4 regions of the Zhengella sedimenti genome follow, and region 2 is predicted to be linked to each of the others. Evidence: predicted binding sites of a transcription regulator. Region 2 holds the regulator's gene; each other region holds the start of a gene.

Region 1 (7,071 bases), on a different contig from region 2:
CGATGAGGAATGTGGACTTGCCGCCACCGGAAACGCCGGTGACGCATGTGAACGTGCCGAGCGGGATGTCGGCCGTGACGCCCTTGAGGTTGTTGCCGCGCGCATCGACCACGCGAATGCGCTTGCTTTTCGAGGGCTTGCGGCGTTCGGCGGGTACGGGAATGCCCATCGCACCGGACAGGTATTTGCCGGTCAGCGAGTCCGGATGGGCCATGATGTCGGCAGGCGTGCCGCTGGCGATGACGCGCCCGCCATGGATGCCGGCGGCCGGGCCGATGTCGACCACGTGATCGGCGGCGAGGATCGCATCCTCGTCATGCTCCACGACGATGACCGTGTTGCCGAGATCGCGCAGGTGCTTCAGCGTGCCGAGCAGGCGGTCGTTGTCGCGCTGGTGCAGGCCGATGGAGGGCTCGTCGAGCACGTAGAGCACGCCGGTCAGGCCGGAACCGATCTGCGAGGCGAGGCGGATGCGCTGGCTCTCGCCGCCCGACAGCGTTCCGGAATTGCGCGACAGGGTGAGGTAGTCGAGACCGACATCGTTGAGGAACCGCAGCCGTTCGCGGATTTCCTTCAGGATTCGCGCGGCGATCTCGTTCTGCTTGTCCGTCAGGCGTTCGGGGAGGGTCTCGAACCAGTCGTTGGCGCGGCGGATGGACATCTCGGTAACCTGGCCGATATGCAGCCCGTCGATCTTGACCGCCAGGGCCTCGGCCTTCAGCCGGAAGCCGGAACAGACCGGGCAGGGCGTGGCCGACATGTAGCGCTCGATCTCCTCGCGCGCCCAGGAGGATTCCGTCTCCTTCCAGCGGCGCTGCAGGTTCGGGATCACACCCTCGAATGTCTTGGCGGCCTTGTAGGTGCGCAGGCCGTCATCATAGGTGAACTCGATCTTGCGGCTTCCGGTGCCCTGCAGGATGGCGTCCTTCGCCTCTTCGGAAAGGTCGCGCCAGCGGTCGCCCACCTTGAAGCCGTAGGCCTTGCCGAGCCCTTCGAGCGTCTGCAGGTAATAGGGCGAGGTGGACTTGGCCCAGGGGGCGATGGCGCCCTCGCGCAGGGCCACATGCGGCTCGGGCACGACAAGCGCCGGGTCGATGGCCTGCTGGTGGCCGAGGCCGTCGCAGCCCGGGCAGGCGCCGAACGGGTTGTTGAAGGAGAACAGGCGCGGCTCGATCTCCGGAATGGTGAAGCCGGAGACCGGGCAGGCGAACTTTTCCGAGAAGACGACGCGCTCATGGGTGTCGTTCTTGGAGCGGTTGGCTGCCTCGCCCGACAGTTCCTCCGGCGGCAGGGGCCGGTCGGCGAATTCGGCCACGGCCAGGCCGTCGGCCAGCCTCAGGCAGGTCTCGATGGAATCGGCCAGGCGGGCGGCGAGGTCGGCGCGCACGACGACGCGGTCGACGACCACGTCGATGTCGTGCTTGTATTTCTTGTCCAGCGGCGGGACATCGGCGATCTCGTGGAACTCGCCGTCCACCTTGACGCGCTGGAAACCCTTCTTCTGGAGTTCCGCCAGTTCCTTCCGGTATTCGCCCTTCCGGCCGCGCACGATGGGCGCCATGATGTAGAGGCGGGTGCCTTCCTCCATGGCCAGAACGCGGTCGACCATCTGGCTCACCGTCTGGCTCTCGATGGGCAGCCCGGTGGCCGGCGAGATCGGAACGCCGGCGCGTGCGAAGAGCAGGCGCATGTAGTCGTAGATCTCGGTGACCGTGCCGACGGTGGAGCGCGGATTGCGGCTTGTGGTCTTCTGCTCGATGGAGATGGCCGGCGACAGGCCGTCGATCTGGTCGACATCCGGCTTCTGCATCATTTCGAGGAACTGCCGGGCATAGGCCGAGAGGCTCTCGACGTAGCGGCGCTGGCCCTCGGCATAGATCGTGTCGAAGGCGAGCGACGACTTGCCGGACCCCGACAGTCCGGTCATCACGATCAGGCTGTCGCGCGGCAGGTCGAGATCGACATTCTTGAGGTTGTGCTCGCGCGCGCCGCGCACCGTTATCATCTTGTGGTCTGTCATGATCGCTCGCAGCGGGTCCGGCCCGGCGGCCGGCAGGAAAACAGGACTGGTTCCGGAACGTCCGGCGCTGTCCAGCCGGGATTGCGTCTCATGTAGTCATTGTTCACGGCATGGAAAGAGGCGGCCGCGATCCTGCTGACAGCTTTCCCCACACTATCCACAGAATCGCGGACAAAACAAGAACACCTGTGGAAAGCCGGTGGATAAACCGGCAGTTCCGGCACAAAATGTGATCGGCGCGGGCATTGACCGGCGGCGGCTGCGGGCGCATCCTGCAAGGTAGCATCCGGACAGGATGAGGCGCCGGCGGAACGAAGCATCAGGGAATGCTCCCGCCATGGCAGACGATCCCCGCGGATGCCCGAGCGGCCGGTTTTTCCGGCCAGGATGCAAACCGACGACGGGAAAGGGATTGTTCGATGGAACCGCCGAAGAATCCCGGAAGGTCCGCCCAGATGCGGCGGGCCACGGGTTGCAAGGCCCCCGGTGCCTGAGCGGCACCGCGTGACAGGGGACACCGGCAATTCGCCGACAATCTGACTGACAGAACCGGGCCGGCCTGCCAGCCGACGAAAGGCGGGCTATACAGTTCCGGCCCGGACACACCTCCGGCCAAAACCGGTTGAAGGGCAGACCCCAAAAGGCCCGGCGCGCGCAAGATACAGGATCGCGGCCGGGCCAATTTCTCGTGTGGCAGTCTGCCCGGTGATGATCGCATGTGACCTTGCCAGGGCATCCCCTTGACCGCGTCCATGCGAACAAATATAGAACATCGAGAAGCTGGCCACTGTCGCGTTGCTTGTCCGCCATCTAGCTTGTGGACAGAGCGAAAAGCAGGGGGCGGGGACCGCGCAATCATGGCCGCAGCCCGCTAGAGTGCGGCGGAATTCAAGAGACATGCGGGCTACATACTGTCGCCCGGCGGCGAAAGACGGAGTTGGAACATGGCGGGAAGCGTGAACAAGGTCATTCTGGTCGGCAATCTGGGCGCTGACCCGGAGGTGCGCCGCCTCAATTCCGGCGATGCGGTGGTCAACCTGCGCATCGCGACCTCGGAGACCTGGCGCGACAAGAACAGCGGTGAGCGGCGCGAGCGCACCGAGTGGCACAATGTCGTGATCTTCAACGAGCAGCTTGGCAAGGTGGCCGAGCAGTATCTCAAGAAGGGCATGAAGGTTTACCTGGAAGGCCAGTTGCAGACGCGCAAATGGCAGGACCAGCAGGGCCAGGACCGCTACACGACCGAAATCGTGCTGCAGCGCTATCGCGGCGAATTGCAGATGCTCGACGGACGCGGCGGCGGCGACCAGGGCCAGGTCGGCTATGGCGGCGGCGGCGGTTCGCAAGGGCGTTCGGATTTCGGCTCGTCGGGACCGTCCGGCGGCGGCGGCTATGGCGGCGGCCAGCAGGGCGGCGGCGGGGGCGGCGGCTATTCCCGCGATCTCGACGACGAAATTCCGTTCTGATTGTCCGGGGGATCCTGCCTCGCGTGGCTCATCCCCCTGCGAGGCCGTGGCGGACAAATGGTTCCTCGACGGCCTCCGGTACAGGGGGCAGCGCCTGACGCCCCGTCTGCATCATCCCCGTGCCTGCCGCGGGGATTTGCCATTTCGGGATCGAACCGTCCGCGATCTTGCGGCCAGGGGACAGATTCCGGGCTGAACCATTCGTGATTGGCGCGTGTCCGCAGGCGCGGTCATTCTCCCGCGTCATGAGACATTCATTTCTTGCCATCCTCCTTTCATTGCTCGCGCTTCCGGCGCTGGCCGGTGAGGCTGACGTCGTCGATGCGCGCTACTCGCAATCCTCGGACGGCTCCTACACGTTCCATGTCACGGTCCGCCACGCCGACGAGGGCTGGGACCATTATGCCGACCGCTGGCAGGTGATCGGTCCGGACGGCGCCGTGCTGGGCGAACGCGTGCTGGCGCATCCCCATGTCGACGAGCAGCCGTTCACGCGCAGCCAGTCCGGCATCGTCATCCCGGACCACCTGGAAGAAGTGACGGTGCGTGCCCATGATTCCGTTCATGGCTGGGGCGGCATGGAAATGACGCTTCCGCTCAAGGGCCGTTTCTGACCGGACCTGTGGCCGTCAGGCGGCTGCCAGCGCCTTGATGCCGTCGGCGACGAACTGCACGGCGAGGGCGGACAGGATCACGCCGAGCAGGCGCGTGAGGATGGACCGGCCGGTTTCGCCGAGGATCTTGTCGATCCTGTCAGCCAGCAGGAAGACCAACCACGTCAGCAGGATGATGGCACCGACAATGGCGATAAGCGCAGTGCGCGGGCCGGGTTCGGCGAACTGGCCGGACAGGAGAATGACGGCGGAAATGGCGCCGGGGCCGGCGATCAGCGGAATCGCCAGCGGGAAAACCGCGACCTGGCGGATCTCGTCGGCGCTGATCGCCACTTCCGCCGTGTGTTCATGGCGCTGCTGGCGGCGTTCGAAGATCATCTCGAAGGCGATCCAGAACAGGAGCAGGCCGCCGGCGACGCGGAAGGCCGGCAGGGTGATGCCGAAGACGGCCAGGATGCCGGCGCCGGCGAGCGCGAACAGCGCAAGCGTCGCGAAGCCGATCGCCGCGGCGCGCCAGGCGACCTGGTTGCGTTGCGCCCGGTCCATGCCGCGCGTGACGGCCAGGAAAAGCGGCGCGAGGCCGGCCGGGTCGATGGTGACCAGCAGCGTGACAATAGCGGTGGCGATCATGTCGTTGAACATGGGCGTTTCCAGTTTCAGCCTCCGGATTCGGCCGACAGCCTAGCCGTTTCCCGGCGATCCGGCGACCTTTGCGTGACGGCATGGCGCAAGGACCCGTGCGTGCCGGCGTTTGCCTTTGGAAAACCGGCGCCGAAATTGGAATGGCCGCGTGGAATCCTATATACGGAAACAAGTGATTCCAAAGTGATCGTGACACGCATTTGACTGACCAGCCAACACCGCCCCGGCTTCCCGAAGGCATCGAGCCCGTCTCCATCATCGAGGAGATGCAGCGCAGCTATCTCGACTACGCCATGAGCGTGATCGTCAGCCGCGCGCTTCCCGATGTGCGCGACGGGCTGAAGCCGGTTCACCGGCGCATTCTCTATGCCATGCACGAGGGCGGTTTCCACTGGAACCGCAAATACGTGAAGTCGTCGCGCATCGTCGGTGACGTCATGGGTAAGTATCACCCGCATGGCGATGCCGCGATCTATGACGCCATGGTGCGCATGGCGCAGGACTGGTCGATGCGTCTGCCGCTGATCGACGGGCAGGGCAATTTCGGCTCCATCGACGGCGATCCGCCGGCGGCGATGCGATACACCGAATCGCGGCTGGAAAAGGTCGCCCACGACCTGCTGGAGGATATCGACAAGGAGACGGTCGATTTCCAGGAGAACTACGATTCGTCGAGTTCCGAGCCGAAGGTGCTGCCGGCGCGTTTCCCCAACCTGCTTGCCAACGGGTCGGGCGGCATTGCCGTCGGCATGGCGACCAACATCCCGCCGCACAATCTGGGCGAACTGATCGACGGCTGCATCGCGCTGATGGACAATCCGGCCATCACGCTGCCCGAACTCATGCAGCACATTCCCGGTCCGGACTTTCCCACGGGCGCCATCGTGCTTGGCCGGTCCGGCATCCGCTCGGCCTACGAGACGGGGCGCGGCTCCATCATCATGCGCGGGCGCGCCCATGTCGAGCCGATGCGCGGCGACCGCGAGATGATCGTGGTCACGGAAATCCCCTACCAGGTCAACAAGGCCTCGATGATCGAGAAGATGGCGGAACTCGTGCGCGACAAGCGCATCGAGGGCATTTCCGACATCCGCGACGAGTCCGACCGGCAGGGCTACCGTGTGGTCGTCGAACTGAAGCGCGACGCCAATGCCGACGTGATCCTGAACCAGCTTTACCGCTACACGCCGCTGCAGACCTCGTTCGGCGCCAACATGGTGGCGCTGAACGGCGGCAAGCCGGAACTGATGGCGCTGGCGGACATGCTGAAGGCGTTCGTCGCGTTCCGCGAGGAGGTTGTCAGCCGGCGCACCAAGTATCTCCTGCGCAAGGCGCGCGAACGCGCCCATGTGCTGGTGGGCCTGGCCATTGCCGTTGCCAATATCGACGAGGTGATCAAGCTGATCCGCCACGCGCCGGACCCGGCGACGGCGCGCGAGCAGTTGATGACCCGGCGCTGGCCTGCGCACGAGGTGGCGCCGCTGATCCGGCTCATCGACGATCCGCGCCACAAGGTCAACGAGGACGGGACCTACAACCTTTCGGAAGAACAGGCCCGCGCCATTCTCGACCTGCGCCTGCAGCGTCTCACCGCGCTCGGCCGTGACGAGATCGCCGACGAGTTGAACAAGATCGGCGAGGAAATCCGGGACTATCTCGACATCCTGTCGTCGCGTGCCCGCATCCAGCAGATCGTCAAGGACGAACTGACCGCGGTGAAGGACGAGTTCGGCACCCCGCGCCGCACCGAACTCGCCGAAGGCGGTCCGGACATGGACGACGAGGACCTGATCGCGCGCGAGGACATGGTCGTCACCTTCAGCCACGAGGGCTACATCAAGCGCGTGCCGCTGTCGGTCTACCGGGCGCAGCGGCGCGGCGGCAAGGGCCGTTCGGGCATGGCGACGAAGGAGGAGGATTTCGTCACGCGGCTGTTCGTGGCCAACACGCACACGCCGGTGCTGTTCTTCTCCTCGCGCGGCATCGTCTACAAGGAAAAGGTCTGGCGCCTGCCTGTCGGCACGCCGCAATCGCGCGGCAAGTTCCTGCGCAACATGCTGCCGCTGCAGGACAATGAACGCATCACCTCGATCATGCCCTTGCCGGAGGACGAGGACCGTTGGGGCGAACTCGACGTGATGTTCTCGACCACGCGCGGCACGGTGCGGCGGAACAAGCTGTCGGATTTCGTCCAGGTCAATCGCAACGGCAAGATCGCCATGAAGCTGGAGGACGACGGCGACGAGATCCTGTCGGTGTCGACCTGCACCGAGCATGACGACGTGGTGCTGACCACGGCCGCCGGCCAGTGCATCCGCTTCCCCGTCAC
Region 2 (7,071 bases):
AGAAGGCCAGCCCGTCCAAGGGTCTGATCCGTGCCGATTTCGACCCACCGGCGCTGGCGCGCGCCTACGAGGCCGGTGGCGCGGCCTGCCTTTCGGTGCTCACCGACAGCCCGAGCTTTCAGGGTGCGCCCGAATTCCTGACGGCCGCGCGTGAGGCCGTCGCCCTGCCCGCCCTGCGCAAGGATTTCATGTTCGAGCCCTACCAGGTCTGGGAAGCCCGGTCATGGGGCGCCGACTGCATCCTCATCATCATGGCAAGCCTTTCCGACGGCGAGGCCCGCGCCCTTGAAGAGACGGCTTTCGAAGCGGGCATGGATGCGCTCATCGAGGTCCATGACGAGGCCGAAATGGAGCGCGCGCTGACCCTCTCCTCCCGCCTGCTCGGGGTGAACAACCGCAATCTGCGCACCTTCGAGGTCAGCCTCGCGACGACCGAGCGCCTGGCCGCGATGGCGCCGGACGACCGCCTGCTCGTCGGCGAGAGCGGCATCTTCACCCATGACGATTGCACGCGGCTTGCCGGCTGCGGCGTGACGACCTTCCTGGTGGGCGAAAGCCTGATGCGCCAGGACGATGTGACGGCCGCAACCCGCGCCCTGCTCGAGGGCGGCACCGCCCGCCGGGCTGTGGGCTGAGCCATGGCTGACCGTCTCACGCATATCGCCGATTCTGGCGAAGCCCACATGGTCGATGTCGGCGACAAGGCCGCGACCACCCGCACGGCCGTTGCGGAAGGCGCGGTGCGAATGAATGCCGGAACGCTCGCCATGATCCTGGCGGGCAATGCCAAGAAGGGCGACGTGATTGCCACCGCGCGCATCGCCGGCATCATGGCCGCCAAGAAGACGCACGAACTGGTGCCGCTGTGTCATCCATTGCTGCTGACAAAGGTGACTGTCGACATCGAGCCTGACGACGCCCTGCCCGGCCTTCGCGTACGCGCCCTGGCGCGCGTCAACGGCCAGACCGGTGTGGAAATGGAAGCGCTTTCTGCTGTCTCGGTGGCTTGCCTGACGATCTACGACATGGCCAAGGCCGTGGACCGCGGCATGGTGCTCACCGATATCCGCCTGATCGAGAAACAGGGCGGAAAATCGGGCCATTGGCGCGCAGAGGACTGAGGAAAGAGAACATGGCATTGCTTCCCGTCGCAGAGGCGCTGTCCCGGCTGCTTGAAGGCGCCGGACTGCTGGGCACGCAGGACGTGCACATCGCCGACGCGGCAGGCCGCTACCTGGCCGAGGACCTGGCCGCGCGCAGAACACAGCCGCCGTTCCCCGCTTCCGCCATGGACGGTTATGCCGTGCGGGCAGCCGACATCGCCACCGTGCCGGCCGAACTGGACGTGATCGGCGAATCCGCCGCCGGCCACCGCTTCTCCGGCAAGGTCGGTGCTGGCGAATGCGTCCGCATCTTCACCGGCGCACCGGTTCCGCCCGGCGCCGACACCGTCATCCTCCAGGAAGACGTGACGGTCCTTGGCGGCGGCCGCATCCGCGCCGGACAGTCAGAGCCGGAAGGCCGCAACATCCGCGTCGAAGGCCTGGACTTCCGCCAGGGCGGTACGATCCTGAAGGCCGGACGAAAGCTGGACGCCGCGGCGCTGTCGCTGGCCGCGGCAGCCAATCACGACCGCCTGCCGGTCGCGCGCAGGCCCCTGGTGGCGATCCTGGCGACCGGTGACGAACTCGTGCCGCCCGGCACCCTGCCCGGCCCGGACCAGATCATTGCATCCAATTCCTTCGGCGTTGCGGCCCTGGCCGCCGAGGCCGGCGCCGCGGTCATCGACCTGGGGATTGCCCGCGACGACCGCGCCGTCATAGCCGCCGCGGTCGGCCGCGCGCGCGATGCCGGCGCCGACATCATCGTCACCTTGGGCGGCGCTTCCGTCGGCGATCACGATCTCGTCCAGTCGGTCCTGACCGACATGGGCATGGACCTCGATTTCTGGAAGATCGCCATGCGGCCCGGCAAGCCCCTCATGGTCGGCCGCTTCGGCGAAACGCGCGTGCTCGGCCTGCCGGGAAATCCTGTCTCCAGCCTGGTCTGTGCCCATCTGTTCCTGCTGCCGCTGATCACCGCGATGTGCGGCGCCCGTCACGTCCACGACATCCGCATGGCCCGGCTGACCGTGCCGATGAAGGCCAATGGCGACCGGCAGGATCATGTGCGCGCGGTCTGCGCGGGCGATGGCACGGGCGGGCTCGGCGTCACGCCTTTCGAGCGCCAGGATTCCTCCATGCTTTCCACCCTCGCCGGGGCCAATTGCCTCGTGATCCGGCCCATCGCTGCCCCGCAAGCGGCAAAAGGCGTTGCGGTTCCCTGCCTCATCCTGCGCAATCCGGACACCTGACACCTTGCCCCGGACCGTCCTTTTCGGGACCGGATGGGCAGCCCCTTGCGGAACAGGACGGGAACAGATATGTTTGTTCCGGTTTTGTATTGCGACTCGTCTGGAGGTGGCCTGTGCTCACCCGCAAACAGCATGAACTTCTGCTCTTCATCCATCAGCGGCTGAAGGAGACGGGCATTCCGCCATCCTTCGACGAGATGAAGGATGCGCTGGACCTGGCTTCGAAATCGGGCATTCACCGCCTGATCACGGCGCTGGAGGAACGGGGCTTCATCCGCCGCCTGCCCAACCGGGCGCGCGCGCTGGAGGTGATCCGTCTTCCCGAGGCCATGGCGAACGGACCGCAGACGCGCGGATTCTCGCCAAGCGTCATCGAGGGTGGCCGGGGGCAACCGGCCGCGGCAAGACCGGCAACGCCCGAAGGCGATGCGGCGCAATCGATCGCCATCCCCGTGATGGGGCGCATTGCCGCAGGCGTGCCGATCGACGCGATCCAGCACCAGACCCACACCATTGCCGTTCCGCCGGACATGCTGGGCGGCGGCGAGCACTATGCGCTTGAGGTACGCGGCGATTCCATGATCGAGGCCGGCATCTTCGACGGTGACACGGTGATCATCCGCAACGGTCAGACCGCCAATCCCGGTGACATCGTCGTCGCCCTGGTGGACGAGGAGGAAGCGACGTTGAAGCGCTTCCGCCGCAAGGGCGCCTCGATTGCGCTCGAAGCGGCCAACCCGTCCTTCGAGACACGGATCTTCCCGCCCCACCGCGTCAAGGTGCAGGGCCGTCTTGTAGGACTGATCCGCCGCTACTGACGACCGGGAACGCCTTGCCTCGCGCGGCGTTCCCATCCTCTGTGAGGGAATGGTCCCGGCACCCTCTGGCAAGATGCCGGACGTTCCGCTTTCGGGAGGGGTGGTCCGGAGACCGGGAGCGGTCCGGTCGGATCAATGCGCGAAATTGTGCATCCCGCCATCGACCGGGATCACATTGCCGGTGATGTAGCCGGCCAGCGGCGAGGCGAGAAAGGCGACCAGGTTTCCGATATCCTCCGGTTTGCCGAAATATCCGATCGGAATGTTCCTCTCGATGAAGCTCTGCCGCGCTTCCTCGGTCGGATGCAGCCTGTTCAAGATCTGCTCGCTCACAATGCGGCCCGGCGGGATGGTGTTGACGGTGATGCCTTCCCTGGCGATGTCGCAGGCCAGCCCCTTTGCCCAGAGATGAACCGCTGCCTTTGCCGCGCTTGCAGCATTGACGCTGCGCGGTTCCATGGTGCCGCTCAGGTTGATGATGCGGCCCCAGCGGGCGGCACGCATGGCCGGCAACAATTCCTGTGTCATCCGCCGCACCGCGGTGAAGTTGAGCGCGAAAGCCTCGTCCCAGTCTTCATCCGGGGCATCGATCGGCAAGGGCCTCGACCCGCCCGCGCAATTGACGAGGATCTGGATCGGGCCGACCGCCTCCTGGGCTTCGCGGGCAATGCGCGCGACATCGTCCTTGTCCGTTATGTCGCCGGGGATCAGGACGAGCCGCCCATGGCCGGCGGCAGCCACCTTTTCGGCCAGCGCCTCCAGAAGATCCGCGCGCCGTGCTGTCGCAACAACGACAGCGCCTTCGCGTGCCAGGACTTCCACGATGCCCGCGCCGATGCCGGCGCTCGCGCCTGTTACCAGCGCCGTGCGTCCCTTGAGTTGCAAATCCATCCGGTCAGGTCCTCTTGAAGTAGTCGGCAAAGCGGTTCTTCTGAACCTTGCCGGTGGTGGTCAGGGGCAAGTCCTTCTCCTCCACGAAATGATAGAGACGCGGAACCTTGTAGGCGGCGAGTTCCTTGCGCATGGCCGCATCGAGGGTCTTTGTGAAGTCTTTAGGAACAGGGCCGCTCGGAACGATGACGGCGCCGATGATCTCGTCACGAACCTCGTCCGGCACTCCGACGACAAAGGCGAGCTTGACGCCGGGCTGGCTCATCAGCAGGTCCTCGACCTCGGCCGGCGACACGTTGATGCCGCCTGTCTTGATCATTTCCTTGATGCGGCCGCGGAAATAGAGAAAGCCGTCCTCATCGACGAACCCGAAATCGCCGGTGCGGAAATAGCCGTCCGGCGTGAACGCCTCGCGGTTCTTGTCCTCGTCCTTGTAGTACCCGATCGTCACATAGCGTTTGATCTGGATTTCCCCGATCCTGCCGCGCGGAAGCTCCTCATTCGTCTCCGGGTCGGCAATGCGCTGGATGACGCCGTCAAGCGGCCTGCCGACGGAGGCATGGACCTTGTCGCGTGGATCCAGCTTGCCGTCGCTGACATTGCAGTTTCCGTAGCTCTCGGTCAGCCCGTAGATGTGGCAGATTTCTGTCGCACCGAGTTCGACGATCCGCTTGAACTGTTCGACCGAACCCGTCGCTCCGCCCGAGCGCAGGCAGGTGAGATCGCGTTTGGGCCGGTCAGGGTGTTCGTGCATCGCTTGCGCCATGTTGGGCGTGCCGTAGAACAGCGTGCACCGCTCTTCCTCTATGATCCGCAGCGCTTCGCCCGCATCGAAATGTTCCTGCAGCACCACGCAGCCGCCATGGGTGAGAAGGTTGAACAGCGCGTTCTCGCAGCCCAGTCCCCAGTAGAGCGACACCGCCAGCCAGAGCCGGTCTTCATGGGTCACATGCATCCGGTTGCCGAGGTTCCACATGTTCTCGATCAGCGCATAGTGCTGGAGTTGGACGCCCTTGGGTGTGGAGGTCGAGCCGGATGTGTAGAGAAGATAGGTCACGTCCTGCGGATCGATGGCCGCCGCCGCGTCGTCCAGGACCTTCTCCGGCACGTCGCGTCCCAGTTCCGGAATGGTCTCGAAGGCGATGCTGTCGCGATAACCCCGGGATCCGTGGTGGATCAGTGTCTTCAGCTTCGGCACCTGCTGGTCATGCGGCTCGAGTTCGCCAAGCATCGCCACATAATCATATTTCAGGAAGCTGTCGGCGAAGATCAGGGCGTCCGCATCCGAATGCTTGAGGATATAGGCCAGCTCCCGCGTCGTGACCCATGTGTTGACGGCGATCATCACGCCGCCGAGGCTGCAGATGGCCAGATCGGCGATGATCCATTCGGGCTTGTTGCCCATCAGGATCGCAACGCGGCTTCCGCGACCGATCCCCAGGGCGGATAGACCTTTCGCGAAGGCGCGCACGGCCTCCTGCAACGAGGAATAGGTGTAGCGCTGGCCACCTCCGACTAGCGCTTCACGGTCACCGAAACGGTTCGCCTGCTCCGCCAGCAGCGCGGGAATGGTTCGACTCTCAGGCATTCGTGGTGTCATATGCGGTCAATCCCGTAGTAACGCGCGGCATTGCCGCCGGCGATCGCCGCGGCCTCGCCGGCTGTGAAGCGGTAGCCCCATTTCGCGGCCGTTTCCGGCAAGTCGCGGATGAACCCGGCCCAATCGGGCAATGTCGAGCGGGAACCGGTGAAACGCGGGCCGGAAGCCTGGTCGGAAGCGAACAGGATGCGCTCGGCGCCGACCAGGCCGCGCCACGTGGCAAGCCGCGCGACCAGTTCGCCTTCGTCTTCAGTGAAGTGTTCGTTCCAGTTGGAAATGTCGATCACGCAGTTCGGCAGGTCGGCGACCAGTTCGGCTGCCCGCTGCCACCAGTGCGGAAAGCCTGCATGGCAAAGGATGATCTTGAGATCCGGCAGTTCCCTGGCCAGCCGGGCGACATGGACCGGATGGACCGGGTTGCTCTCCGAGAAATCGGTTCCCGCGAAATCGGTCCAGACCCCGGTCCGGGTATGGATCTGGACCGGCACGCCGAGCGTGGCCGCCAGCTTCATCATCGGCCTGATGCCGTCATCGGCGGCGGAGAATCCGTCCGGCGTGATTTCCCCGATGCCGGCGAGGCCCTTGTTGACGATCGCGTCGCGGATGAGGTCGAGATGGTTGTCGCGGCGGAAGTCCACCGAGACATGGCAATGGAGGCGTCCCGGATGCCGCTTCTGAAGGCCGGAATAGAACTCGATCTGTTCCTCCAGCGGCGTCGGCGGTTCCTCGCCGAAAACCGGCGCGCCGACATCCAGCATCATGACCATGGTGGCGTCTATGCCGGCCGCATCCATGTTGCCGATGAAATCGTCCCCGTCCGGATCGACCAGCCCTTCGAGCAGTTTGGGCATGATCATGTCGGGCGTGCGGGCGGCATCCTTGGCTGCCCATCCCTCGGCGGCACGGCGGAAGAAGGCCGGCGGCAGGAAGCCCGCCCCCCAGATATGGGCATGAGAATCGATCACTGGCATTGCGGTTCCGCGTGCGTTTCCAATCCCCGGATTGTTCGGTGAAATGTGCCGCGGTCGCAATGATCAATCGAGGGAATTTCCGGCATAGCAGGTATAGGACCGTACTTTCGCCTTCCCGCAGCTAGTGAACGCTTTCCTTGCCGGAGAGTCCGGTCAGGGCCGCGCCATGCGAAGCGTCGGACAGCTTTCCCGCGCGCGCGGCGGCGGGGAGCTTGGCGACGCCATCCACACCGATCCGCGGAATCCACATGCCTTCGGCGACAAGATCGCGGACAAGCTCCTTGACCGTTTGCGCAAGCGAACGGGTGGCGATCGTTGTGGGAAGTTGCGTGGATGTTGCAAGCACGAGCTGGCGGCTCATGCGCGGCTCGACGATGGGCATGACGACATGTGTGCCCGCGCGGACCTGCTTGATGACACTGGCATAGGGAAGAATGC
Region 3 (7,071 bases), on a different contig from region 2:
GGGCGTGCGCTATGCCGCGCTGGAGGGCCTGACGGTGCGCGATCCGGAGACCATGGACGAGGTGCCGCATGACGGCGAGACCATCGGCGAGGTCATGTTCCGGGGCAACATTGTCATGAAAGGCTATCTGAAGAACCCGGATGCGAGCGCGGAAGCCTTTGGCGGCGGCTGGTTCCATTCCGGGGATCTCGGCGTGATGCATCCAGACGGCTACATTCAGCTCAAGGACCGGTCCAAGGACATCATCATCTCCGGCGGCGAGAACATCTCCTCCATCGAGGTGGAGGACGCGCTCTACAAGCATCCGGCGGTGGCGGCCTGCGCGGTGGTGGCCAAGCCGGACGAGAAATGGGGCGAGACACCCGTTGCCTATGTGGAACTGAAGGCGGGCAAGACGGCCAGCGAAGCGGAGATCATCGAGCATTGCCGCGCGCTGCTGGCGCGGTTCAAATGCCCCAAGCAGGTGATTTTCGCGGAAATCCCCAAGACATCGACCGGCAAGATCCAGAAATTCCGGCTGCGCGACGAGGCCAGGGGGCTGTAGACGGAATGACCGCGAGCATTCGCCCGCAAGAAATTGCAGGCGGTTGCAGAAAACGGATCCGCCGTTAACCGGTGCTTAACCCTGACGAGTCATTACTGTGGGTATCCAGTTATCTGGATTCGAACCTGAGTGGCCTGAGCCATTCTGTTTGACGCCTCCCTGTAAAACTTCCATGGGCCGCTTCCCTTGAAGCGGCTCTTTTTTTGCCGCCGCGGCGGCCGGCCGGGGGGAATTAACCTTTCGTTAAACATGGTCTTGCCAGCGCGGGCCACGACCTGCAATTCTGACCGGGCCGCGTTAAGACAGTGTCCGGGCGGCCGCGGGCGACGTTTCTGCCCGAAGGACTGATGTGCAGGGTTCCAGGGCGTATGGCTGAGAAGAAGACGACAGGCGAAGGGCCGATCCGGCTGGCGGAGCGGCGGGTGTTCTCCGACCGCTTCAAGCCGCTCTATGCGGAAGGCATGGGGCTGGTTGAGGAGGCGGCGACCTATCTCGATGGGGACGGCCGCAAGGCTGCAAAGGGCCTGTCGCGGGTGGCGGCGACGCTTTACGCCGCCGAATCCATGCGCCTGACGACGCGGTTGATGCAGATCGCTTCATGGCTGCTGCTGCAGCGGGCGGCCAATTCGGGCGAGATGTCGCGCGACCAGGTGGCGGCGGAAAAGACCAAGGTCAAGCTGGATACCGGTTCGGCGGACGAGAGCGCGCCGGGCTGGAACGAACTGCCGGACACGTTCCGCGACCTCGTGCGCCGGTCGTTGCGCCTGCAGGGCCATGTGCGGCTCATGGACACCGAGATCTACGGTGGCGGCCAGGTGCCGCGCGGACCCGACGGCAACCCTGTCTCGGCGCAGATCGACCTTCTGAAGACGGCTTTTGGCGGACGCTGACGGCGTTCAGCCGTTCCAGAGCGGCAGTGCCGTGATGACAGCGAACAGGATGACCGCAAAGGCAAGGCGGCGATAGGTTGCCGCGGAGGCGAGCGGAAACAGGGCGCGGCCGGCGATAATGCCCGCCAGATAGACCGGCGCGCCGGCCAGTCCCAGAAGGAACCGTTCGCCGGTGACCATGCCGCCCAGGACGACATTGGCCAGCGTTGCGATCTCCAGCAGGAGGAGCAAGGCCATGAGGTTCGCGCGGATCACGCCCTGCGGTTCCGGCGATGCCATCCAGTAGAGCACGGGCGGCGGTCCGGGTATGCCGGCGATGCCGCCCAGAAAACCGGACACGGCCCCCACGCCAGCCGACAGAAGCGGCGGGCGCGGGCCAAGATAGCGCCAGCCGGAGGCCAGCGCGGCGAGGCCGGCCAGCACGGACAGGCAGATGACCCAGCGCAGGACCAGCGGATCGCCCATGCGAAGGACGGCAAGGCCGGCGGGAAGAAGCAGGATCGCCCCGGCGGCCAGCGGCAGGACTTCACGCCAGCGGGCATATTTGAGAACCGGCAGGGCGGCGGGAAGCTGCGGAAGACTGTCGACGATGGCGACCACCACGACCGCCGTCACGGGATCATGGGTGGCAGCCAGCACCGGGATGGCGACCATGCCGGTGCCGAAACCGGAAAAGCCGCGCACGAGGCCGGCCAGCAGAAGCGTCACGAGTACGGCGGCAAGGGTGACATCAAGGGCTGGTAGGGGCATGGGCGTTCGGGTCCTCGGCACGGCTGCCTGCCATAATGCAAACCGGCCGGGCGTGCACGGGTTTTGCACACCTGCCGGCCATTGAGCGCGGCGCCATGCGTGCTGTGCATATGTTTCTGATTTGTTCACTTTTCACTGGCAAGCCTTGGTGGAATGGAACAAGGTGGCGTGCATGGGACAGGCGATTCGTATCATCGGCATCGATCCGGGCTTGCGCAACATGGGCTGGGGCGTGATCGAGACCCTCGGCAATTCGCTGAAATTCGTGGCCTCCGGGACCGTGCGCTCGGACGGCAAGGCGGACCTTGCCAGCCGGCTTTGCCAGTTGCATGACGGTTTGGCCGACGTGCTGCATTGCCATCGGCCCGACGAGGCCGCTGTGGAAGTGACCTTCGTCAACAAGGACGCGACAGCCACGCTGAAACTCGGCCAGGCGCGCGGCATCGCCATGCTGGTTCCGGCCCGCGCCGGGCTGGCGGTGGCCGAATATGCGCCGAACGCGGTCAAGAAATCGGTGATCGGCGTCGGCCACGGCGACAAGAAGCAGATCCAGATGATGCTCAAGGTGCTGATGCCGCGCGCCGCCTTTGAAAGCGACGACGCGGCGGATGCGCTGGCGATTGCCATATGCCACGCGCACAACCGGGTGGGCGAGGCGCAGCGGCGCGCGCTGCTGAGGGCGGTGTGAGATGATCGGCAAGTTGAAGGGCACGGTGGACGAGATCGGCGAGGATCATGCCGTGATCGACGTGCATGGCGTCGGCTATGTGGCCTTCTGCCCGGCGCGCACGCTGGCAAACCTGAATGCCGGCGAGGCGGCCGTCCTGTTCATCGAGACCTATGTGCGCGAGGACATGATCCGGCTCTACGGTTTTGCCTCCGCGCTGGAACGCGAATGGTTCCGCCTTCTGCAAAGCGTGCAGGGCGTGGGCGCCAAGGTGGCGCTGGCGGTGCTCTCCACACTGACGCCATCGGAACTGGCCAATGCCATCGCCCTCAAGGATATCGCCATGGTGTCGCGGGCGCCGGGCGTGGGCAAGAAGGTGGCCGAGCGCATCGTCATCGAACTGAAGGCCAAGGCGCCGGCATTTGCCGGCGAGGCGGCGGCCTCCATCGGCATGAAGCAGGCGATCGGCGAGGGCGTGGCCTCCGCGCCGGTCGCCGATGCCGTGTCGGCGCTCACCAATCTGGGCTATTCGCGCGACCAGGCGGCCAATGCGGTGGCGGCGGCGCTCAAGAGCGCGGGCGATGACGCGGATTCGGCCAAGCTCATCCGGCTCGGGCTGAAGGAACTGGCGCGGTGAGGCAGCAGCTTGCGCTGATGGCGCGTCAATGCGAATGAAACGTCATGACCGAAGCTGACCGCCTCATCTCCGCCGGCAAGCGCGGGGAGGACATCGACGCCACGCTGCGCCCGCAAACGCTGGACGATTTCACCGGCCAGGCGGCGGCGCGCGCCAACCTGAAGATCTTTATCGAGGCAGCCAAGGCGCGCGGCGAGGCGCTGGACCATGTGCTCTTCGTCGGCCCGCCGGGGCTGGGCAAGACGACGCTGGCGCAGATCATGGCCAAGGAACTGGGCGTGAATTTCCGCTCGACCTCCGGCCCGGTCATTGCCAAGGCGGGCGACCTGGCGGCGCTGCTCACCAACCTGGAAGAGGGCGACGTCCTCTTCATCGACGAGATCCACCGGCTCAATCCCGCCGTTGAGGAGATCCTCTATCCGGCGATGGAGGATTTCCAGCTCGACCTCATCATCGGCGAGGGGCCGGCGGCGCGCTCGGTGAAAATCGACCTGGCGAAATTCACGCTGGTCGCCGCCACGACGCGGCTGGGCCTGCTCACCAACCCGCTGCGCGACCGCTTCGGCATCCCGGTGCGGCTGAATTTCTACACGGTGGAGGAACTGGAGCAGATCGTACGGCGCGGGGCGCGGATCATGGGCCTGCCAATGGGGCCGGACGGAGCGACGGAAATCGCCCGGCGCTCGCGCGGCACGCCGCGCATCGCGGGGCGGCTCTTGCGCCGGGTGCGCGACTTCGCCGAAGTGGCGCGGGCCGAAAGCGTGACCCGGACGATCGCCGACGAGGCGCTGACCCGGCTGGAAGTGGACGCCATGGGGCTGGACCAGCTCGACCGGCGCTATCTCAATCTCATCGCGCGCAATTTCGGTGGCGGGCCGGTGGGGATCGAGACCATCGCGGCCGCGCTTTCGGAACCCCGCGACGCCATCGAGGACATTATCGAGCCCTATCTCATCCAGCAGGGCTTCATCCAGCGCACGCCGCGCGGGCGTGTCCTGACCGGCAATGCCTGGGCCCATCTCGGCCTGGCCGTGCCGAAGGACCTGGCGGCCACCCAGGCAAACCTGTTTCAGGACGAGTAGGGCCCGCACTTCGCGCCACGTCTCATGAAGGGGGCAAGCGGCGCACCACGTCGCGCACATCCGGTTCGGCGGCGCGGCCCTCGAATTCCTCGAAGACGCCAAAAGCGCCGCCATGGCCCCACATGGACCAGGCGAAGCCGTGGTCTTCGGCAAGGCCGATCATGTCGCGGTAATAGGCCGCGCGCCATTGCGGATCGGTGCGGAAGTCATGGCCGTATTCCTGGCGGATCATGCCGAATTCGCCAAGCAGGATATCGCCGGGATCAATGCCGTGGGTTCTGGCCCAGACGGCCACGGTTTCGAAGGGTTCTGCCATGACGGCACGCAGCTTTTCGGGCGTGCCGATCTTCTCCAGTTCCTCCTCGACGAAGGCGATGATGCCGGAGCGGCGCAGCAAGGGCGCCTCGGCGCGCACCCTGGCGCGGATGGCGGTGAGCGCCTCCTGCGTCCCGGCTTCGTTCTCACCATACGGCGGATAAGGCAGGCCGGTGGCGTATGGGCTGACATCGCCGGTCCAGCCCGCGCCCTGGTGGGTCAGGATGAAGGGCGCGTAGGAGTGGAAGGACCAGATCAGGTTGCCGCCCCGGAACTCGGCGGGATCGAGCGCGGCAAGGCCTTCTGCGCTGCCCCAGCAGGCGCCCGACAGGATGAGTGTCGTATCCAGGGCGGAGGCGCGCGCGGCGGCGAAAAGGCGTTTCAGCTTGTCTGTCCATGCCGCCGCCTCGGCGCCCTCGCAGCCTGTCACCGGTTCGTTCATCAGTTCCAGCGCCACGCGATGCGGGTCGAATTCCCCGGCGAGGCGGGCCATGCGGCGCACGAGATCGACATAGGCATCGAACAGCACGGCGTCCTCCAGCACTTCCACGGTGCCGATGGCGCGGTTCGGACCGGCCGGAATGGCGTGAAGGTCGAGGATCGCCTTGAGGCCGGATGCGACGGCCAGTTCGACCGACTCCCGCACCGATTCCAACAAGTCGTCCCGCAGGGCCGATGTTTCCGGCGAAAGGAAGACGGAGGGATCGACGGGAATGCGCACCATGTCGAAGCCGGAGGCGCGGATGTCCGCCAACTCTTCCGGTCCGATGAAGCTGCGCCATTCGGGAAAGGGCAGGATGGTTTCGCGTTCGCTCCAGCGGCTTTCGTCCGGCCAGGTGATCCAGAGGTCCAGCGAAATGCCGCGTCCGGCCTTGAAGGTTGCCGCGCCGGCCATGCCCGTCAGGGCAAGAGTGAAGGCAAGGGCTGCGGCAAGGGTCTTGATCGCGGCTGTCATCAATGCCATCCGGGTTCCGTGTGCCGCGCACAATGCGGCATGGCAGTGGTGACGGGCAAGCGATGCGAGGCGGCAATGACGGGACATGGTAAACCGGCGGATGGCCTTGCCGCGCCCCTGGCCGGCATTGTCGAAGATGGCGTCCACAGGCTGCTGGCACGGGTCTATTATGCCGACACCGATTTCTCGGGTGTCGTCTATCATGCCCGCTACCTGGAATTCCTGGAGCGCGGGCGCTCCGATTTCCTGCGTCTGGCCGGCGTGCACCACACGGACCTGGCGGAGGGGAGCCTGGGGGAAAAGATCGTCTGGGTGGTCAGGCGCATGGAGATCGACTTCCGCCAGCCTGCGCGCATCGACGACGTGCTGGAGATCGAAACCCGTACGGAATCGATATCGGGCGCGCGCATCTTCATGGCGCAGCGCATCCTGCGCGGGCCGGATGTGCTGATCACGGCGCGGGTGGAGGCGGCGATCATGTCGCAAGCGGGCCGGCCGCGCCGCTTCCCGCAGGAATGGAAATCCATCTTCCTGCCGGGTGCCTGAGCGACCCCTGGCGTCTTCGCGCCCGCAAGTCCTAACCGATCGTTAACCATAACCGGCCATGGTGCATGGCAGGCGCGGTGCGATCCGCCCGCGCCATCGTTTGACCACGATTTGCCCGGAAAAGGCCCGCAATGGCATGCTTTTGATTAAAAGCGCCCCGAATTCCGGATAGCCTCGAAACATCAGGCCGGGACACCCCGATAGCGGCGATGGGTGCGCCCGGCGGCCAAGGGAACGATACCGAAATGGAACAAATGGCTCTCGCGGCACCCCATGCGGACGTCTCCATCTGGGGCCTGTTCATGCAGGCGGGCTGGGTGGTGAAACTGGTCATGATCGGGCTGCTCGTCGCCTCGGTCTGGACCTGGGCGATCATCGTGGACAAGATGATCGCGTTCTCGCGCATGCGCCTGGCGCTGAACCGCTTCGAAGAGATCTTCTGGTCCGGCCAGTCGCTGGAAGAGCTTTACAAGACCCTGTCGGAACGCAAGACCACGGGCATGGGCGCCATTTTCGTGGCCGCGATGCGCGAATGGAAGAAGAGCTTCGAGAAGGGCGCGCGCTCGCCCATGGCGCTGCAGACGCGGATCGACAAGGCCATGGACCTGGCGCTGGGCCGCGAGATGGAACGGCTGGAAAGCCGGCTCGGCTTCCTGGCAACCGTCGGCTCGGCCGGTCCGTTCAT
Region 4 (7,071 bases), on a different contig from region 2:
GATCGCTCGGCCGGCCCGCGCTCAACCTTGCCAGCGTGGCGGGCGTCCTGGAGAAGGCCTTCGCCTACCGCGATGCGCCCGCCATCGCCGTCTCGGTCAATTCGCCGGGCGGATCGCCGGTGCAGTCGCGCCTGATCTTCCGGCGCATTCGCGACCTGGCGAAGGAAAAGGACAAGAAGGTCATCGTTTTCGTCGAGGATGCGGCAGCGTCGGGCGGCTACATGATCGCCTGCGCCGGCGACGAGATCATCGCCGACCCGTCCTCCATCGTCGGGTCCATCGGCGTCATTTCGGCCGGTTTCGGATTTCCCGAACTCCTCAAGAAGATCGGCGTGGAACGCCGTGTCTACACCGCCGGAGAGAACAAGGCGGTGCTCGATCCCTTCCAGCCGGAAAAGGCAGATGACATCGAGCGGCTGAAACGCCTGCAACTGGACGTGCACAAGACCTTCATCGACCTGGTGAAAACACGGCGCGGCGACCGGCTGGCCGACGACCCGGAACTGTTCACCGGCGCCTTCTGGGCCGGCGAGGGCGCGCTGCAACGCGGCCTTGTCGACGGGCTGGGCGACATGCGCTCCTTCCTGAAGGATCGCTACGGCGAAAAGACCAGCCTCAAGCTCATCAGCCCTCCACGCGGACTTTTCGGACGGCGCGGCATGTTCGGTTTCGACGCCGGGCGCGGTGGCGAGATGGTGCATGCGCTTGCAGATGCGGCGGATGAACGCGCGTGGTGGGGCAGGTTGGGCCTTTGAGCGCGGCGCCAAGAGGGGTAGAATGGCGCTCATGAACAGCCGGCGAAGACCCATCCATCGCCGGAAGGAGGAAAAGATGGCCCAGATATTCCTGTTGGGCGCAGTCGGTCTCGTCGCCTGGTACGGCTACCGGTCCTTCGTCAGGGAGGCCGAACGCGTCTCTGCCAAGGTGCGCCGGGAGGAAGCGGAGCTCCGGAACCGCGCCCATGGCACGCTCGTCCAGGATCCCGAAACCGGCGAGTACCGCATCAAGAAGGACTGATCGCGCTTGCATCCTGTCCAGGACGCCGGCGGGCGCTGGCATGTCCGTGCTCCGGCGAAGGTCAACCTTGCGCTGCACGTCACCGGCCGGAGGCCCGACGGATACCACGATCTCGACACGCTGGCCGTGTTCACCGACTTCGGCGACCGGATCACGCTGGAACCGGCGGATGACGACCGTTTCACGATCTCCGGTCCGATGGCCGGCGGCCTCGACCCCCACGCGCCCAACCTGGTGACCGGCGCGCGCGACCTGCTGCGCAAGGCGCACGGTTTCGGGCCCGTCGCGATCCATCTGGAGAAGCATCTGCCGGTCTCTTCCGGGATCGGCGGGGGATCCTCCGACGCCGCGGCCACGCTGCGCGCGCTCAACGCCGCTTTCGGTCTCGGGCTGGACAGGCCGGCACTCGCCGCGCTGTCACTGCCGCTGGGCGCCGACCTGCCGATGTGCGTGCATGGCGTGCCGCTGCGCGCGCGCGGAATCGGCGAAGCGATCGAACCGCTCCCCGGCTTTGCGGGCCTCGCCATGGTGCTGGCCAATCCGGGCGAACAGGTGGCGACGCCGGCGGTCTTCAGGGCCCTGGCACGGCGCGACAACCCGCCCCTGCCCGCGCCGCCACGTGGCGGCGGCGCCGCGGCAATCGCAGGCTGGCTGGCACAGACGCGCAATGACATGCAGGACGCGGCCGCCAGCCTCTGCCCGGTCATCGGCGAAACCCTGACCGCACTGGCCGCCGAAAGGCCGCTGCTTGCCCGCATGTCGGGTTCCGGCGCAACCTGCTTCGCCCTGTTTTCGAGCCTGGCGGAGGCGCGACGCGCGGCCGGGCGAATAGCCACGGCGCATCCGGCATGGTTCGTCGTGGCGACCGGAACCCTTGCCAGCAACGGAGAAAGCCATGAGCCGGATTGACGAGACAAGGCCCTTCATTCCCGTCCGCTTCGCGGTGCTGACCGTTTCCGACACGCGCTCACTGGACGAAGACAGGTCCGGGCGGACGCTGGCGGAACGTATCGCCGAGGCCGGCCACCAGTTGGCGGACCGGGCCATCGTGACGGACGACGTCGACGCCATCCGTGCGCGCGTGAAGGCATGGACACAGGGCAGCACGGTGGACGCCGTGATCACCACCGGCGGCACGGGCTTCACCGGCCGCGACGTGACGCCGGAAGCCCTGGAACCGCTGTTCGACAAGCGGATGGACGGGTTTTCGGAGGTTTTCCACCGCATTTCCTTCGACAAGATCGGCACATCCACGATCCAGTCGCGGGCGACCGCCGGCGTTATCGACCAGACCTTCGTGTTCGTGCTGCCGGGATCGCCCGGTGCCTGCAAGGACGCGTGGGACGGTATCCTCAAGGCGCAGTTCGACTACCGGCACATGCCGTGCAACTTCGTGGAGATCATGCCGCGACTGGACGAGCACCTGAAACGCGGCGGTGGCGCCAAGAGCGCCTGATCCGCCGGGGTCAGTCAGCCGCCCGGCGCACCGGCGCGGGGCTGATCAGGCCGGACAGCCTGCGCGCCGACAGTCCGCGCGCCATGGCTTCGGCCGTCCGCGCCGACTTGCCGAGCGCCAGTGCCTGGCGCCGTGTCATGACCAGCCCGTCGGCAAGCGGGCGGCGGGCAGTAAAGACGCGGGTGAAGAAACCCGGCCGGTCCTCCTTCACGCGGGTGAAGCGGGCCGGCGACGCCAGTTTCCCGGTATGGGCGATGACCGGATCCATCCAGCCCTCAACCGGCCGGGCCCCCGGTTCCAGGAACAGGATCCATTCGCAGCGCGCCCGGCGCAGCGCCGCCTGAAGGTCCCCGCCCGCGACGAAGACACAACCGGCCTGGTCGGCGACCTTGTGGGTATGATCCACCGAATGCCGGTCACAGACGACCACATCGCGGACAACGCCTTCGACGGCCGCCGGAACAAGGGCGGCGAGCGTCCGCGCAAGGGGCTCCTCGTCATTGTGGGTCTCGATCAGGACAGTCAGCATGACAAAGACATTTAGCCGATGCATGAATGCAAATCCAGACGGGTTATTGCTCCAATCATCGGATTTCAAAGCACTTTTTCGAGGCAATTGCCCATTTCGTCACGCCATTGCCAGCCAGGAACCGGCGGATGGCCGGCCGGGATCCGCATAAATGTTCTTGCTTTGTTCGTTTTACGGCATTAGGAATATTGTCGTGGACGGGAGTCGCGAGAAGCCGGAGGCATCGTCATGGAACAGATCGCAAAAGCAGACCGCTCGGCCTTTGCCGAAGGAGGCCCGGACATGGCCAACGCGCTTGTCAATGCCAGCGGCATCAGGCTGGAGGAAAGCCGCCGGCGCGGACGGGCCTCGGCCATCAATCCATCGGGACGTTTCGAGGCCCTGAGCCGTCATGTCTTCGACGATGGCTGGGACCTTGAAGAGGAACTGGCGCCGTTCAAGACGGTGACGCAGGTGGAGAAGCCGCGCACGATCATCACGCGCAACGATTCGCCCGACATTTCCTTCGACCGCTCGATCAATCCGTATCGCGGATGCGAGCATGGCTGCGTTTACTGTTTCGCGCGACCGACCCATGCCTATATGGGTCTTTCGGCGGGCCTCGACTTCGAATCGAAGCTTTTCGCCAAGCCCGATGCGCCGAAACTGCTGGCGCGCGAACTGGCAAGGAAGGGTTACGAGCCGCGCACCATTGCCATCGGCACCAATACCGACCCTTACCAGCCGGTCGAGAAGACCTGGCGGATCATGCGCGAGGTTCTGGAAGTGCTGGAAGCGGCCAATCATCCGGTCGGCATCGTCACCAAGTCGGCGCTGGTGGCGCGCGACGTCGACATTCTCCAGCGCATGGCCGCCAAGGGCCTCGTCAAGGTGGCGCTCTCGGTTACCACGCTCGATCACCGCCTGTCGCGGACGATGGAGCCGCGCGCGGCATCGCCGACCCGGCGGCTGGAAACCATGAAGCGGCTTTCGGATGCCGGCATACCGGTCTCGGTGATGGCTGCGCCGCTGATCCCGGGCCTGAACGACCACGAAGTGGAACGTATCCTCGATTCCGCTTCGGCCGCGGGCGCCACTGAGGCGGGTTTCATCATCCTGCGCCTGCCGCTGGAGGTGGCGCCGGTGTTCAAGGAATGGCTGCTGCGCCATTATCCGGACCGCTACCGCCACGTCATTTCCCTCATCCGTTCCATGCGGGGCGGAAAGGACTACGACGCGGAATGGGGACGCCGCATGAAGGGCAGCGGGCCCTATGCCTGGCAGATCGGGCGGCGCTTCGAGATCGCGGCGCGACGGCTCGGCCTCAACACGCAGAAGCTCCGCCTGAGAACCGACCTGTTCACGCCGCCACAGCCGGAGGGCCAGCAATTGTCCCTGCTCTGACATCGCGGCGGAATACCGCCGCACACCCAATTCCGATTTCCGCCGGTCAATCCCCTGTCCCCGTCCGGCGGCTGCCTTGCCGGGTTCGCCGCAACATTCCCGGCTAAGGCCTTGCGGGGAATCGGTGCGCGGTGCAAGCATGCCGCTCATGGCTCGCACCCCGTCCGATTCCCCGCTTCTTTTCGACCTGGTTCCACCCGCGCCGGACTTCAGCTTCGAAGCGGCGCTCATGCGGGACGGCCAGTTCCCTGTCGCCGGACTGGATGAAGCCGGCCGCGGCCCGCTCGCCGGCCCGGTCGTGGCGGCGGCAGTCATCCTCGATCCGCACGATCTTCCCGAACGGCTCGACGATTCGAAACGCCTCGGGGCGGACGACCGTGACCGCCTTTTCGGCGTCATCCTCGAAAAAGCGGTCGCCACTGCCATTGTCTCGGTTTGCGCCGAGAGCATCGACAGGACCGACATACGCGTGGCGAGCCTGGAAGCGATGAGCCGCGCGGCGCATGCCTTGTCCGTGGCACCCCGTCACGCGCTCGTCGACGGCCGTGACGTGCCGCCCGACATGCCCTGCCCCGGCCGGGCCCTGATCAAGGGCGACCAGCGCTCCATGTCGATTGCCGCGGCATCGATCCTCGCCAAGGTCACCCGTGACCGCATGATGGCGCGGACCTGCCCGGCTCATCCCGCCTACGGACTGTCGATGCATGCCGGCTATGCCACCAGGCGCCACCGTGAAGCGATCGCGATCCATGGCGGCGTGATGCGGCTGCACCGGTTCAGCTTCGCTCCCTTGAGGAAATCCTAGCGGTTCCAGACGCGGCTGTCGCCTGATCGCCTGCTGTCCGGACAGGCCCCGGCACGGGCGCATGGCAACCGAAGCAACATCCGGCCGCGTGCCCGGCACAAACGAGAAACGCCGCGAAGGATGACCCTCGCGGCGTTCCGGTTCTGAATTCCTGCCGGAAACGGATCAGTTCATCCGGTTCTTGACCTCGGCCAGCGAAGACTTGAAGAGATCGCCCGCTGTCGCGGTATCGACCTTGCCGGCGAGAACCGTGCGTGCCGCCTCGACCGCCAGATCGACAGCCGTGGCGCGCACCTCGTTGACGGCATCGCGCTCGGCCTGGGCAATCTTCTGTTCTGCCACGGCGGTCCGGCGGGTGACATATTCCTCAGCCTTCTGCTTGGCTTCGGCCTTGAGAAGCTCCGCATCCCGCTTGGCGGCCGCGACGATGGTCTCGGCCTCCTCCTCGGCTTCCTTACGCTTGCGCTGATATTCGGCAAGCACCTGCTGGGCTTCCTCACGCAGCTTGCGCGCCTCGTCGAGGTCATTGCGGATCTTGTCGGCGCGCGCATCAAGCGACTTGGCGATGACCGCGGGCACCTTCAGCCAGACCAGCAGGCCGAGGAAGATGACGAGGGCAACCAGAGCCCATACGGATGCAAGGGATGTAGCGTCCATGACCTGTGATCCTTATCCGTTGACGGCCTTGACCGCCTGGGCGATCTCGGACTTCGTGGCCTTGCCGACAAGCTGTTCGACCAGCGCCATGGCCGTGTCCTCGGCGATCGTCCCGACTTCCTTCATCGCATCGGACTTGATGGACGCGATGCGCGATTCGGCGTCGGCCAGCTTCTTTTCAAGCGCGGCCTCGGTTTCCTTGCGCTCGGCGTCGGCCTCGGCCTTGGCGGCGTCGCGCGCCTCCTGGCCGATCTGGTTGGCCTTGGCCCGTGCATCGGCCAGTTCCTGCTCGTATGCCGCGATGGCCTCGTCGGCCTCCTGCTTCATACGGGCAGCCTGGTCCAGATCCTGGGCGATCCGGTCATGCCGGACTTCCAGGATGCCGGCGATGCGGGGCACCACGGCGTTCTTCAGGAACAGGTAGAAGAGGCCGAAGGTAATGGCCAGCCACAGGATCTGTGACGGGAAGGTGCTGGAATCGAAAGGCGGGAACATGCCCGAATGGCCGTCGGCGTTCGGAACGCCGGTCTCGGTATGTGTTTCTCCGGCCGCGGCATTCTGGGCATCGCCCGCCGGGGCCGCGAAAGCGGTGGTCACGAACATGATCTTTTCCCTGAAACTCGGGCCGGCCGCTGGCGGAATGCGTGGCGGCCGGCAGGTTCTCGACTACCCGGAAACGGGCAGATCAGCCGAACAGGGCCAGCAGGGCGATCAGCAGCGAGAAGATGCCCAGGGCTTCCGTCACGGCGAAGCCGAAGATCAGGCGGCCAAACTGGCCGTCGGCAGCCGACGGGTTGCGCAGGGCGCCCGCCAGGTAGTTGCCGAAGATGGTGCCGAGGCCAATGCCCGCGCCGCCCATGCCGAGGCAAGCGATACCGGCGCCGATGTACTTTGCTGCTTCCGCGTCCATTTTGAGAACTCCTTGTTGGATCGTATTGATGCGGTTGGCTGACTGGCGGGACAGGCCCGCCGGTTAAGTGATGTCCTAGTGGCCCGGGTGAAGGGCGTCGTTGAGATACATGCAGGTCAGGACGGCAAAGACGTATGCCTGCAGGAAGGCCACGAGGAATTCCAGGCCCGTCAGCGCCACCGCCATGAGCAGCGGCAGAACCGCGCCGGCGATGCCGATGCCGCCCATGGCGCCGAGCGACACCACGAAGCCGGCGAACACCTTCAGCGTGATGTGACCTGCCAGCATGTTGGCGAAAAGACGGACGGAGAGGC

Evidence for each region. The regulator LexA, encoded in region 2, represses DNA repair genes until DNA is damaged. The targets are predictions, from matches to a motif close to TGTTCNNNNTGTGTTCNG.
Region 1: uvrA (excinuclease ABC subunit UvrA) is a predicted target of LexA. The motif match lies at 2,188-2,205, and genes of this name have one in related genera.
Region 3: ruvC (crossover junction endodeoxyribonuclease RuvC) is a predicted target of LexA. The motif match lies at 2,296-2,313, and genes of this name have one in related genera.
Region 4: ACLB6G_RS08685 (PA0069 family radical SAM protein) is a predicted target of LexA. The motif match lies at 3,155-3,172, and genes of this name have one in related genera.

Annotation. Positions count from the first base shown of each region.
Region 1 is NZ_JBKFFP010000011.1:52,483-59,553, reverse strand. It holds gene uvrA (excinuclease ABC subunit UvrA) at 1-2,020, opposite strand, end outside; gene ssb (single-stranded DNA-binding protein) at 2,965-3,486, shown strand; gene ACLB6G_RS19995 (hypothetical protein) at 3,732-4,100, shown strand; gene ACLB6G_RS19990 (MarC family protein) at 4,116-4,742, opposite strand; gene gyrA (DNA gyrase subunit A) at 4,943-7,071, shown strand, end outside.
Region 2 is NZ_JBKFFP010000004.1:365,603-372,673, forward strand. It holds gene trpC (indole-3-glycerol phosphate synthase TrpC) at 1-635, shown strand, start outside; gene moaC (cyclic pyranopterin monophosphate synthase MoaC) at 639-1,121, shown strand; gene ACLB6G_RS13710 (molybdopterin molybdotransferase MoeA) at 1,133-2,353, shown strand; gene lexA (transcriptional repressor LexA) at 2,467-3,171, shown strand; gene ACLB6G_RS13720 (SDR family NAD(P)-dependent oxidoreductase) at 3,304-4,062, opposite strand; gene ACLB6G_RS13725 (class I adenylate-forming enzyme family protein) at 4,067-5,650, opposite strand; gene ACLB6G_RS13730 (amidohydrolase family protein) at 5,659-6,633, opposite strand; gene ACLB6G_RS13735 (LysR substrate-binding domain-containing protein) at 6,755-7,071, opposite strand, start outside.
Region 3 is NZ_JBKFFP010000001.1:847,134-854,204, forward strand. It holds gene ACLB6G_RS04220 (acyl-CoA synthetase) at 1-544, shown strand, start outside; gene rcdA (protease adaptor protein RcdA) at 913-1,434, shown strand; gene ACLB6G_RS04230 (TSUP family transporter) at 1,441-2,184, opposite strand; gene ruvC (crossover junction endodeoxyribonuclease RuvC) at 2,357-2,872, shown strand; gene ruvA (Holliday junction branch migration protein RuvA) at 2,874-3,488, shown strand; gene ruvB (Holliday junction branch migration DNA helicase RuvB) at 3,533-4,570, shown strand; gene ACLB6G_RS04250 (glycoside hydrolase family 5 protein) at 4,593-5,849, opposite strand; gene ybgC (tol-pal system-associated acyl-CoA thioesterase) at 5,916-6,386, shown strand; gene tolQ (protein TolQ) at 6,632-7,071, shown strand, end outside.
Region 4 is NZ_JBKFFP010000002.1:641,936-649,006, forward strand. It holds gene ACLB6G_RS08660 (S49 family peptidase) at 1-755, shown strand, start outside; gene ACLB6G_RS08665 (hypothetical protein) at 832-1,017, shown strand; gene ACLB6G_RS08670 (4-(cytidine 5'-diphospho)-2-C-methyl-D-erythritol kinase) at 1,024-1,926, shown strand; gene moaB (molybdenum cofactor biosynthesis protein B) at 1,913-2,473, shown strand; gene ACLB6G_RS08680 (glycosyl transferase family 2) at 2,484-3,026, opposite strand; gene ACLB6G_RS08685 (PA0069 family radical SAM protein) at 3,231-4,385, shown strand; gene ACLB6G_RS08690 (ribonuclease HII) at 4,534-5,190, shown strand; gene ACLB6G_RS08695 (F0F1 ATP synthase subunit B) at 5,356-5,847, opposite strand; gene ACLB6G_RS08700 (F0F1 ATP synthase subunit B) at 5,860-6,450, opposite strand; gene ACLB6G_RS08705 (F0F1 ATP synthase subunit C) at 6,533-6,757, opposite strand; gene ACLB6G_RS08710 (F0F1 ATP synthase subunit A) at 6,833-7,071, opposite strand, start outside.